Regions from separate parts of the Streptomyces misionensis genome, predicted to be linked through region 1. Evidence: riboswitches for the same ligand, from Rfam matches in the RefSeq annotation. Region 1 holds a riboswitch; each other region holds the start of a gene.
What was found. A riboswitch is a leader RNA that binds a small molecule or an ion and turns the genes downstream of it on or off. The one in region 1 is predicted to bind cobalamin.
Positions count from the first base shown of each region.

Region 2: linked by a shared signal. The riboswitch ahead of BLW85_RS11205 (cobalamin biosynthesis protein) and the one ahead of BLW85_RS25630 (ribonucleoside-diphosphate reductase subunit alpha) in region 1 are both predicted to bind cobalamin.
Region 3: linked by a shared signal. The riboswitch ahead of nicT (Nickel transporter NicT) and the one ahead of BLW85_RS25630 (ribonucleoside-diphosphate reductase subunit alpha) in region 1 are both predicted to bind cobalamin.

Region 1 covers NZ_FNTD01000004.1:5,244,408-5,247,676, forward strand. Annotated here, with positions in the region: gene BLW85_RS25630 (ribonucleoside-diphosphate reductase subunit alpha) at 1-1,477, opposite strand, end outside; cobalamin riboswitch at 1,602-1,726, opposite strand; gene BLW85_RS25635 (GNAT family N-acetyltransferase) at 1,779-2,285, opposite strand; gene mctP (monocarboxylate uptake permease MctP) at 2,368-3,269, opposite strand, start outside.
Region 2 covers NZ_FNTD01000004.1:2,114,156-2,117,424, forward strand. Annotated here, with positions in the region: gene BLW85_RS11195 (inorganic phosphate transporter) at 1-556, shown strand, start outside; gene BLW85_RS11200 (hypothetical protein) at 591-818, shown strand; cobalamin riboswitch at 951-1,089, shown strand; gene BLW85_RS11205 (cobalamin biosynthesis protein) at 1,194-2,156, shown strand; gene BLW85_RS11210 (cobyric acid synthase) at 2,153-3,269, shown strand, end outside.
Region 3 covers NZ_FNTD01000004.1:7,920,811-7,924,079, reverse strand. Annotated here, with positions in the region: gene BLW85_RS36775 (alpha/beta hydrolase) at 1-871, shown strand, start outside; cobalamin riboswitch at 1,183-1,371, shown strand; gene nicT (Nickel transporter NicT) at 1,399-2,508, shown strand; gene BLW85_RS36765 (D-Ala-D-Ala carboxypeptidase family metallohydrolase) at 2,657-3,269, opposite strand, start outside.

The DNA.
Region 1 (3,269 bases):
GGTAGAAGTTGATGTCCACGACGCGGTCGAGGAAGGTGACGGCGGTGCGGACGGTCTCGTCGAGCCGCTCCCAGTCGATGTCCCCCGTCGCCGTGTCGACGAACGCGCCCAGGTTGACGGAGCCCAGGTTGCAGACCGCCGTCTCGCCGTCGTCGGTGACCTCCAGGATCTCCGTGCAGAGGTTGGAGGAGTGGATGACCTGGCCCGGCTCCGCGGTCTGGTTGGCGGTGCGGTTGGCGGCGTCCTTGAAGGTCATCCAGCCCTGGCCGGTCTGCGCGAGGGTGCGCATCATCCGGCCGTACAGCTCCCGGGCGGGCATGGTCTTGCGCGCGAGCCCCTTGCGCTCCGCCTCGCGGTAGGCGGCGTCGAACTCGGCGCCCCACAGGTCCACCAGCTGAGGCACGTCCGCCGGGGAGAACAGCGACCACTGCTCGTCGGCGTCGACCCGGCGCATGAACTCGTCCGGCACCCAGTGCGCGAGGTTCAGGTTGTGCGTGCGGCGGGCGTCCTCACCGGTGTTGTCCCGCAGCTCCAGGAACTCCTCGATGTCGGAGTGCCAGGTCTCCAGGTACACCGCGGCCGCGCCCTTGCGCCGGCCTCCCTGGTTCACCGCGGCCACCGAGGCGTCCAGGGTCTTCAGGAACGGCACGATGCCGTTGGAGTGCCCGTTGGTGCCCCGGATCAGCGAACCGCGGGCCCGGATGCGGGAGTACGACAGCCCGATGCCGCCGGCGTGCTTGGAGAGCCGGGCGACCTGGTGGTAGCGGTCGTAGATGGAGTCCAGCTCGTCCAGCGGGGAGTCGAGGAGGTAGCAGGACGACATCTGGGGGTGCCGGGTGCCGGAGTTGAACAGCGTGGGGGAGGAGGGCAGGTAGTCGAGCCGGCTCATGAGCCCGTAGAGCGCGGCGACCTCGTCCAGAGCGCGGACGGAGTCGTCCTCGGCCAGCCCCGCGGCGACCCGCAGCATGAAGTGCTGGGGCGTCTCGATGACCTTGCGGGTGATCGGGTGGCGCAGCAGGTAGCGGCTGTGCAGGGTGCGCAGGCCGAAGTAGCCGAAGCGGTCGTCGGCGCCGGTGTCCACCAGCGCGTCCAGGCGAGCGGCGTGGACCCGCGCGAACTCGGCGGTCCGGTCGGCGATGAGGCCTTCGCGGTGTCCGACGGCGACCGACTCGGTGAACGAGGTCACGCCCTGCGAGGCGGCCTCGGCCCGGATGGAGACGGTCAGCAGCCGGGCGGCGAGCCGCGAGTACGCGGGGTCCTCGGAGATCAGGCCGGCCGCGGCCTCGGTCGCCAGTTCGCGCAGCTCCGCCTCGTCGGCGTGGGCCGACCGGCCGCGCAGCGCGGCGGCGGCGACCCGGCCGGGGTCGGCGTCGGGGAGGTCTCCGGTCAGCTCGGTCAGGGTCCGCAGCAGCGCGGCACCGGGACCGTCGTTCTCCAGATCCGGGGCTGATGCCGGTTCGGCTGGCGCGATGGTCACGTGGGGCTCTCCCTCGCTCGGCACGGGGGCCTGGCGGAGGGCAGGGGCAGCCACGAGCGCACACGGCGTCGCGTCCACCGGCCCACTCCACGAGGCCCGGACGTCTCAGGGCACCCGGACCGGACGGCCGGGTGCGCTGTCGGCAGGTCCTCGGACTGACTCCTGTGCGCGGATACGCACAAGTACACCGTTGCGGGACAGTTCCGGATTCGCACCGGATTCCCCTGCGGCGACAGCGAGCATGAGCATACATCTAGTGCCGGGCTGCCGTGTCACCCCCAGATGTTGTGTCGCCCTGGTATCAGAGCGTCAACTTGTAGGTGATGAGAGTGACGTCGTCCAGCTCCGGGAGGGGGTTCCAGTCCCGCTCGGGCGTGCGCACGAACCCGAGGCGTTCGTAGAGCCGGTGGGCGCTGTGCATGGCGCGCTGGCTGGAGAGGACGACGGACGAGCACCCCGCGGTGGCCCGCGCGCGCTCGACACAGGCGCGCACGAGGGCTTCGCCGGCACCCCTGCCGCGCGCCTCGCGCCGCACCGCCAGCGCCCGGATCTCGGCCTCGCCGGGGCGCGCGATGTCGGCGACGGGGCCGCCCGAGGGGACGAAGGTCACGCCGCCGACGACGCGGTCCCCCAACACGGCGGCGAGCACCTCGGCCGAGGCGGCTCGCGCGGCCACGTCCTTGAGCACGGTGAGGTACGGGTCGCTCGCGCCGAAGTCGAGGAGGTCGTCGAGGAGGTACGCCTCGGCCGTGAGTTCGCCGAGTTCGTCGTACTCGGCCGGGTCGGCGGGTCGGATTCGGATGTCCATGCCGGCGAGTGTGCACGACAACGGGCCGCCGGAGCATGTGCTTTCCGGCGGCCCGTGCGCGGTTCCTCGTCTCCGGATCCGGTCAGTGGGTGGTGCCCGCCGTGGCCGGCGGCAGTTCCACCTCGACCCCCGCGTCGCCCGCGTCGGCCGTGTAGTCCGAGGGGCTCGTCTCGTCCACGCCCTCGGGGGCCTTCACGGCCTTGAGGACGACGGTGAGGACGACGGTGACCACGACGTTCAGCACGAACGCCGTCATGCCGATGTAGCCGATCTGGCCGATGCCCGGGATCTCGTCGGCCGAGCCGCCGAAGTGCTTCTGGGTCGGCGAGGCGACACCGTACGCGGCGAGGGTGCCGTAGACCATGCCGACCGCCCAGCCGGCGAGCAGCGCCCAGCGGTGGAACCAGCGGGTGAACAGACCGCCGACCAGCGCCGGGAAGGTCTGCAGGATCCAGATGCCGCCGAGCAGCTGGAAGTTGATCGCGACCGTCTTGTCCATGCCGAGCACGAAGACCAGCGCGCCCACCTTCACCAGCAGCGACACGAACTTGGAGACCTGGGCCTCCTGCTTCGGCGTGGCGTCCGGCTTGATGAAGTCCTTGTAGATGTTGCGGGTGAAGAGGTTCGCCGCCGCGATGGACATGATCGCCGCCGGGACCAGCGCGCCGATGCCGATGGCCGCGAAGGCCACGCCCGTGAACCAGTCCGGGAACATGTCCTCGAACAGCTGCGGGATCGCCAGCTGCCCGTTGTCCACCTTGACCCCGGCCGCGATCGCCATGAAGCCCAGCAGCGCCAGCAGGCCGAGCATCAGCGAGTACAGCGGCAGGATGGTGGTGTTGCGCCGGATCACCTCACGGCTGCGGGAGGAGAGCGTCGCGGTGATCGAGTGCGGGTACATGAACAGCGCGAGCGCCGAGCCCAGCGCCAGGGTGGCGTACGACCACTGGCCCGCCGGCGGTGGGGCGAGCGCCCCGCGCGGCT
Region 2 (3,269 bases), 3.1 Mb from region 1:
CGGCGGCTGGCGCATCATCCGCACCATGGGCACCGGCCTGACCGACCTGGAGCCCCGTCAGGGCTTCGCCGCCCAGACCAGCGCCGCGACGGCCATCCTGGCCTCCTCCCACCTCGGCTTCTCCCTCTCCACCACCCACGTCGTCTCCGGCGCCGTGATGGGCGCGGGCCTGGGCCGCAAGGGCGGCGTGGTCCGCTGGTCCACCGCCACCCGCATGGCCGTCGCCTGGGTGCTCACCCTGCCGGCCGCCGCCCTGGTCGGCGCGGGCGCCGAGGCCGTCACCGAGCTGGGCGACTGGGGCACCGCCGTGGTCGCCGTCTTCCTGGTCGCCGCGAGCGCCTGGATCTACAAGCTGTCCCGCCGCGAGGTCATCGACCACACCAACGTGGTCGCCGACCCGCCCGCGGAGCCCTCCGGCGTGGTCACCACCGCCATCGCCGCGGTGACCCCGCCCCCGGCGGGCACCGTCGCCGACGGCCTGACCGCCACCATCCCGGCCCCGGCCGCCGAACCGGCGGCCACCGCCCCGGCCGTCCCGCCGGCCGCCACCGTCTGATCCCCGCGCCCCCGTTCACCAAGGAAGCATCCCCATGAAGATCGACTGGGCGGCCATCGGCTCCGTCTTCGGCGTCAGCCTCGTGTTCACGGTGGGCCTGGTGGCCCTGTTCACCCTCGGGGTCAACGGCCTGGCCAAGCGCGAGAAGGCCGCCGCCCAGGGCGAGTCCGCGGCGCTCGCCGTCACCGGCGCCTACGTCTGCTTCGCGGCGTGCGCGGCCGCGGTGGCGTACGGCATCGTCCTGATCGTCTCCAAGTCCTGACCGCACGGCCCCACTCGACGGCACACCCGAAGGCTCCCGCGCGCCCCTCGCGCGCCGGGGCCTTCGGCGTGCCCGTACCGTGGCGTGATGTGGGCATCCGCACACTCCCGCAGGTCAACGGCAAGTTGACGGCCGTTCCGGGCACGTGGTGGACTGCCCAGGCCATGTAGGGCGGCAGAAGAGGAAGCCGGTGCGAATCCGGCGCGGTCCCGCCACTGTCACCGGGGTGAACACCCCGGGAGCCAGGAACTCTCGCCGCCCGTTTTCTTCGTACCAGGGCGCGGACACCCTGAGTGAGGACCTGTATCGCCATGCTCGGCAGCCGAAGGACCAGTACCAGGACCACTGTCGCGGTGCCCACGGCCGGCTGAGCCGATGGGTGCCGATCGCAGGTATGCGTACGGCGCCGCCGCCGGGCTTCTCGGCGACCTGCTCCTCGGTGATCCCCGCCGCGGGCATCCGGTCGCCGCGTTCGGGCGTGCGGCCGCCGCGGTGGAGGGCGCGTTGTGGCACGACCACCGCGGCTGGGGCGCTCTGCACACCACCGTGTGCGCCGGTGGCGCCGTCGCGCTCGGAGCGCTGGCCGCACGCGTCGTACGCCCCTCCCCCGCCGCCTCCGTCGCGCTGACCGCCGCGGCCGCCTGGTCCGTGGTCGGCGGCACCTCGCTCGCCCGGGAGGCCCGGACCATCGGCCGCGCCCTGGCCGCCGGGGACGTCGAGGCGGCCCGCGCCCGGCTGCCCCATCTGTGCGGCCGGGACCCGCAGGCGCTGGACGCCGACGGCATCGCGCGGGCCGTGGTCGAGTCGGTCGCCGAGAACACCTCCGACGCGGTCGTGGGCGCCCTGGTGTGGGGCGCGGTCGCCGGGGTGCCGGGGCTGCTCGGCTTCCGCGCGGTCAACACCCTGGACGCGATGGTGGGTCACAAGTCCCCGCGCCACCGCCGCTTCGGCTGGGCCGCAGCCCGCCTGGACGACGTGGCCGGCTGGCCGGGGGCCCGGCTGACCGCCGTGCTCGCCGCCGCGGCCGGAGGCGACCCGCGCGGCGCCGTACGCGCCTGGCGCGCGGACGCCCGCCGGCACCCGAGCCCGAACGCCGGTCCCGTGGAGGCCTCCTTCGCGGGCGCCCTCGGCGTCCGGCTGGGCGGCACCCTCTCCTACGGCGGCCGCGTGGAACACCGCCCCGTCCTCAACGGCGCCGCCGGACGGCCCGTCCGGGCCGACGACATCGACCGGGCGGTACGGCTCTCCCGCCGCGTCGGTCTGCTCGCGCTCGGCACCACGGTCGCCGCGCGCCTCCTGGTCACCGGAGTCAAGGGTCTGAAGGGACACGGGAAATGAGCGGTGGTCTGCTCGTCGCCGGCACCACGTCGGACGCCGGCAAGAGCGTCGTGACGGCCGGGATCTGCCGCTGGCTGGCACGCCAGGGCGTGAAGGTCGCGCCGTTCAAGGCGCAGAACATGTCCCTGAACTCCTTCGTCACCCGCGAGGGCGCCGAGATCGGCCGGGCCCAGGCCATGCAGGCCCAGGCGTGCCGGATCGAACCGACCGCGCTGATGAACCCCGTGCTGCTCAAGCCGGGCGGCGAGCAGAGCAGCCAGGTGGTGCTGCTGGGCAGGCCGGTGGGCGAGATGAGCGCGCGCGGCTACCACGGCGGGCGGCAGCGGCGGCTGCTGGGCACGGTGCTGGACTGCCTGGCCGAGCTGCGGCGCACGTACGACGCGGTGATCTGCGAGGGGGCGGGCAGCCCGGCCGAGATCAATCTGCGGCGCACCGACATCGTCAACATGGGGATCGCGCGCGGTGCCCGGCTGCCCGTGCTGGTCGTCGGCGACATCGACCGCGGGGGCGTCTTCGCCTCCTTCTTCGGCACCCTCGCCCTGCTCGCGCCCGAGGACCAGGAGCTGGTCGCCGGGTTCCTGGTGAACAAGTTCCGGGGCGACGTCTCGCTGCTGGAGCCCGGGCTGGACATGCTGCGGGACCTCACCGGGCGGCGGACGTACGGCGTGCTGCCGTTCCGGCACGGACTGGGGATCGACGAGGAGGACGGACTGCGGGTGTCCCTCCGGGGCGCCGTGCGGGAGTCGGCCGTCGCTCCCCCCGTCGGCGAGGACGTGCTGCGCGTCGCCGTGTGCGCGATCCCGCTGATGTCCAACTTCACCGACGTGGACGCGCTGGCCGCCGAACCGGGCGTCGTGGTGCGGTTCGTGGACCGGCCGGAGGAACTGGCCGACGCGGACCTCGTGATCGTGCCCGGCACCCGGGGCACGGTCCGGGCGCTGGAGTGGCTGCGCGCCCGGGGGCTCGCGGACGCCCTGGTCCGGCGGGCCGCGTCGCAGCGGCCCGTGCTCGGCATCTGCGGCGGCTTCCAGATCCTCGGCGAGCACATCGAGGACGAGGTCGAGTCGCGCGCCGGCGCGGTTGCCGGGCTCGGCCTGCTGCCCGTACGAGTGC
Region 3 (3,269 bases), 2.7 Mb from region 1:
CTACCTCGGCGCCGTCTACGGCACCCTCTTCCCGGGCCACCTGCGCCGCATGATCGTGGACAGCGTGACCAACCCGGCCCGGGACAACATCTGGTACCAGGCGAACCTGAACCAGGACGTCGCCTTCGAGGGCCGCTGGAAGGACTGGGAGGACTGGGTCGCCGCCAACGACGCCGCCTTCCATCTCGGCACCACGCGCGCCGCCGTCCAGGACAAGTGGCTCCAGCTGCGCGCCACCGCCAAGAAGAGCCCCATCGGCGGGGTCGTCGGTCCCGCCGAGCTGATCTCCTTCTTCCAGAGCGCCCCTTACTACGACTCCTCATGGGTGCCGGTCGCCACCGTCTTCGGCAAGTACGTCGCCGGTGACACCCAGGCCCTGGTCGACGCGGCCGCCCCCGACATGTCGGACACCGCGGGCAACACCGCGTCGGAGAACTCCAACGCGGTCTACACGGCCGTCGAGTGCACCGACGCCAAGTGGCCCACCAACTGGCGCACTTGGGACCGGGACAACACCCGGCTCAACCAGGACTACCCGTTCATGACCTGGGCCAACGCCTGGATGAACCTGCCCTGCGCCACCTGGCCCGTCAAGCAGCAGAACCCGGTCGACGTCACGACCCACAAGGGTCTGCCGCGGGTGCTGATCGTGCAGTCGACCCGCGACGCCGCGACCCCCTACGAGGGGGCGGTCGAGCTGCACAAGCGCTTCGCCGGCTCCCGTCTGATCACCGAGAGGGACGCGGGTTCCCACGGGGTGACCAGCCTGGAGAACCCCTGCATCAACCAGCGCGTCGACGCCTATCTGATCGACGGCGAACTGGACGGTTCCGACGTGACCTGCGCCCCGCACGCCACGCCCAAGCCGTGACCTCGTTCACACGGTGAGGAGGGGCGGCCGCACCCCCCGGCCGCCCCTCACTCGTCCCCGGGCCCGACCGCGAGGTCAATCGAGTCGCACCCCGGCCACCCTGCGCTTCCTCTCCGCGGCCTGCTCCGCCCTCGCCACGGCCGTGTACCGGTCGCCTGGGCCGGCCGCTCCTCCCTGCTCCCCGGCCACCGATGGTGCGCCGCCCGGCGCGTTCCGCGGGGCGGGACGCATGGCCCTGCCATCGCGATGAGCGACATCCCGCCTCATCGCCTGCGCGTCCACGCTGCCTTGCAACCTCGACGTCCGGCCTTCTAGGGTGAGCGGGCCGTGGTGTTCGGGAAGACCGGTGACAGCCCTCAGGGGCTCAGTCCGGAGCGGCCCTCGCCACTGTGATCGGGAAGTTCCCGCCCCACGCATTGCCACTGGTCTCGCGGCCGGGAAGGCAGGGGCGGGCGCGATGACCCGTCAGCCAGGAGACCGGCCACGGCACCACGAATCTGATCCACGAGGTGCTGGAGCGTGACCGTATGACCATGCCCGAAGGCGTGCCCGAAACCGCCGCCTCCCCTTCCTTCCGCTGGCGGCGCGCGGACACCGTCCGAACCGCCGGCCTCTTGACCGTGATCGTCGTCCTGCACGTGATCGCCTTCGGGATCCTCTTCCTGCTCGTCACCCCACATCACTACGAGGTAGGCACCAAGGCGTTCGGGGTCGGCCTGGGCATCACGGCGTACACCCTCGGGATGCGGCACGCGTTCGACGCCGACCACATCGCCGCGATCGACAACACCACCCGCAAGCTGATGGCCGACGGGCAGCGGCCGGTCTCGGTCGGCTTCTGGTTCGCGCTCGGCCACTCCAGCGTGGTGATCGCCATGGCCGCGCTGGTCGCCGGAGGCGCACAGCTCGCCGGCACCCTGATGAACGACGGCTCGCGCACCCACCAGGTGCTCGGCACCGTCGGCACCACGGTCTCCGGCGGCTTCCTGTACCTCATCGCCGCGCTCAACCTCGTCGCCTTGGTCGGCATCGCCCGTGTCTTCAAGGCCATGCGGGCCGGACGTTACGACGAGGCCGAGTTGGAGGCGCACCTCGACTCACGCGGCTTCATGAACCGCATCCTGGGACGGCTCACGAAGTCCATCCGCCGCCCCGGCCAGATGTTCCCCCTCGGCTTCCTGTTCGGCATCGGCTTCGACACCACCACCGAGGTCCTGCTCCTCGCCCTCGCCGGCAACGGCGCCGCCGCCGGCCTCCCCTGGTACGCGATACTCTGCCTGCCCCTCCTCTTCGCCGCCGGCATGAGCCTCTTCGACACCCTCGACGGCACCTTCATGAACTTCGCCTACCAGTGGGCCTTCTCCAACCCCGTCCGCAAGGTGTTCTACAACCTCACCATCACCGGGCTGTCCATCGCCGTCGCCTTCTTCGTCGGCACCATCGAACTGGTCGGCGTCCTGCACGACAAGCTCGGCCTGAGCGACGGCGTGTCCGGCTGGATCGCGGGCCTGGACCTCGACCACGTCGGCTACGTCATCGTCGGCCTCTTCGTGGTCGTCTGGGCCCTGGCCATCGGTTACTGGCGCGTGGCCAAGGTCGAGGAGCGCTGGAACGCCCGTACCGCAGACGCGGGTTGACCCGGCGCGCCCGAGAACCGAGGCCCTGCGGCCCGGGTGAGGGCGGTCGGCCGGCCGCCCCGCTCAGCCACCTCGCGGGCCGGATCGACGGCGGGCCCGTCCGCGCCGACGACGACGCGGACGGGCCCGGTGCACCGGAGCGGGCGGATCAGGCCACGCCGCTCTCCCACCACCACGAGCCGGAGCCGTACGAGGGGTACTGGACACGGCTGTCGACGTGCTGCCACGAGTGCGTGTACGCCTCGAGGCCGGAGAAGCCGCACGTCTCGGCGATCCGGTAGGTCTGCAGGGTGCTGTAGCCGGAGACGACGATGTCCGCGGCGACGCCGTAGACGTGCATGCTGTTGGACGCGCCGCCCACCGCGGCGTTGTGCGCGATGCTGCGGAAGCCGGAGTTGACCGTGATCGGGCTGTTTCCGGCCTTCTTGCGCACGGCCTCCAGCTTGTACATCAGGCGGCGCAGGTTCTCCTTGACCGTCGCGGCGTCGACCTTTCCACCGCTGAAACCGGAGCCGTCCTGCGAGGAGAACTCGCTCCAGTCGAAGTGGGCGGTGGATCCGTCGCCGGCCTCGAGGCTGTTGAGCACGCTCTGCGTCTGCGGCCCGACGACGCCGTCCGCGCTCAACCCGTAGGCGGACTGGAAGCGTTGGACGGCAGCGGTCGTGGCCGGGCCGAAGGCGCCGTCCCAGGCGACATAGGTCTGCTGGGCGCCGGAGGCGGCCCACCCGCCGACGCGGATCTGGAGTTCGACCACGTCGGAG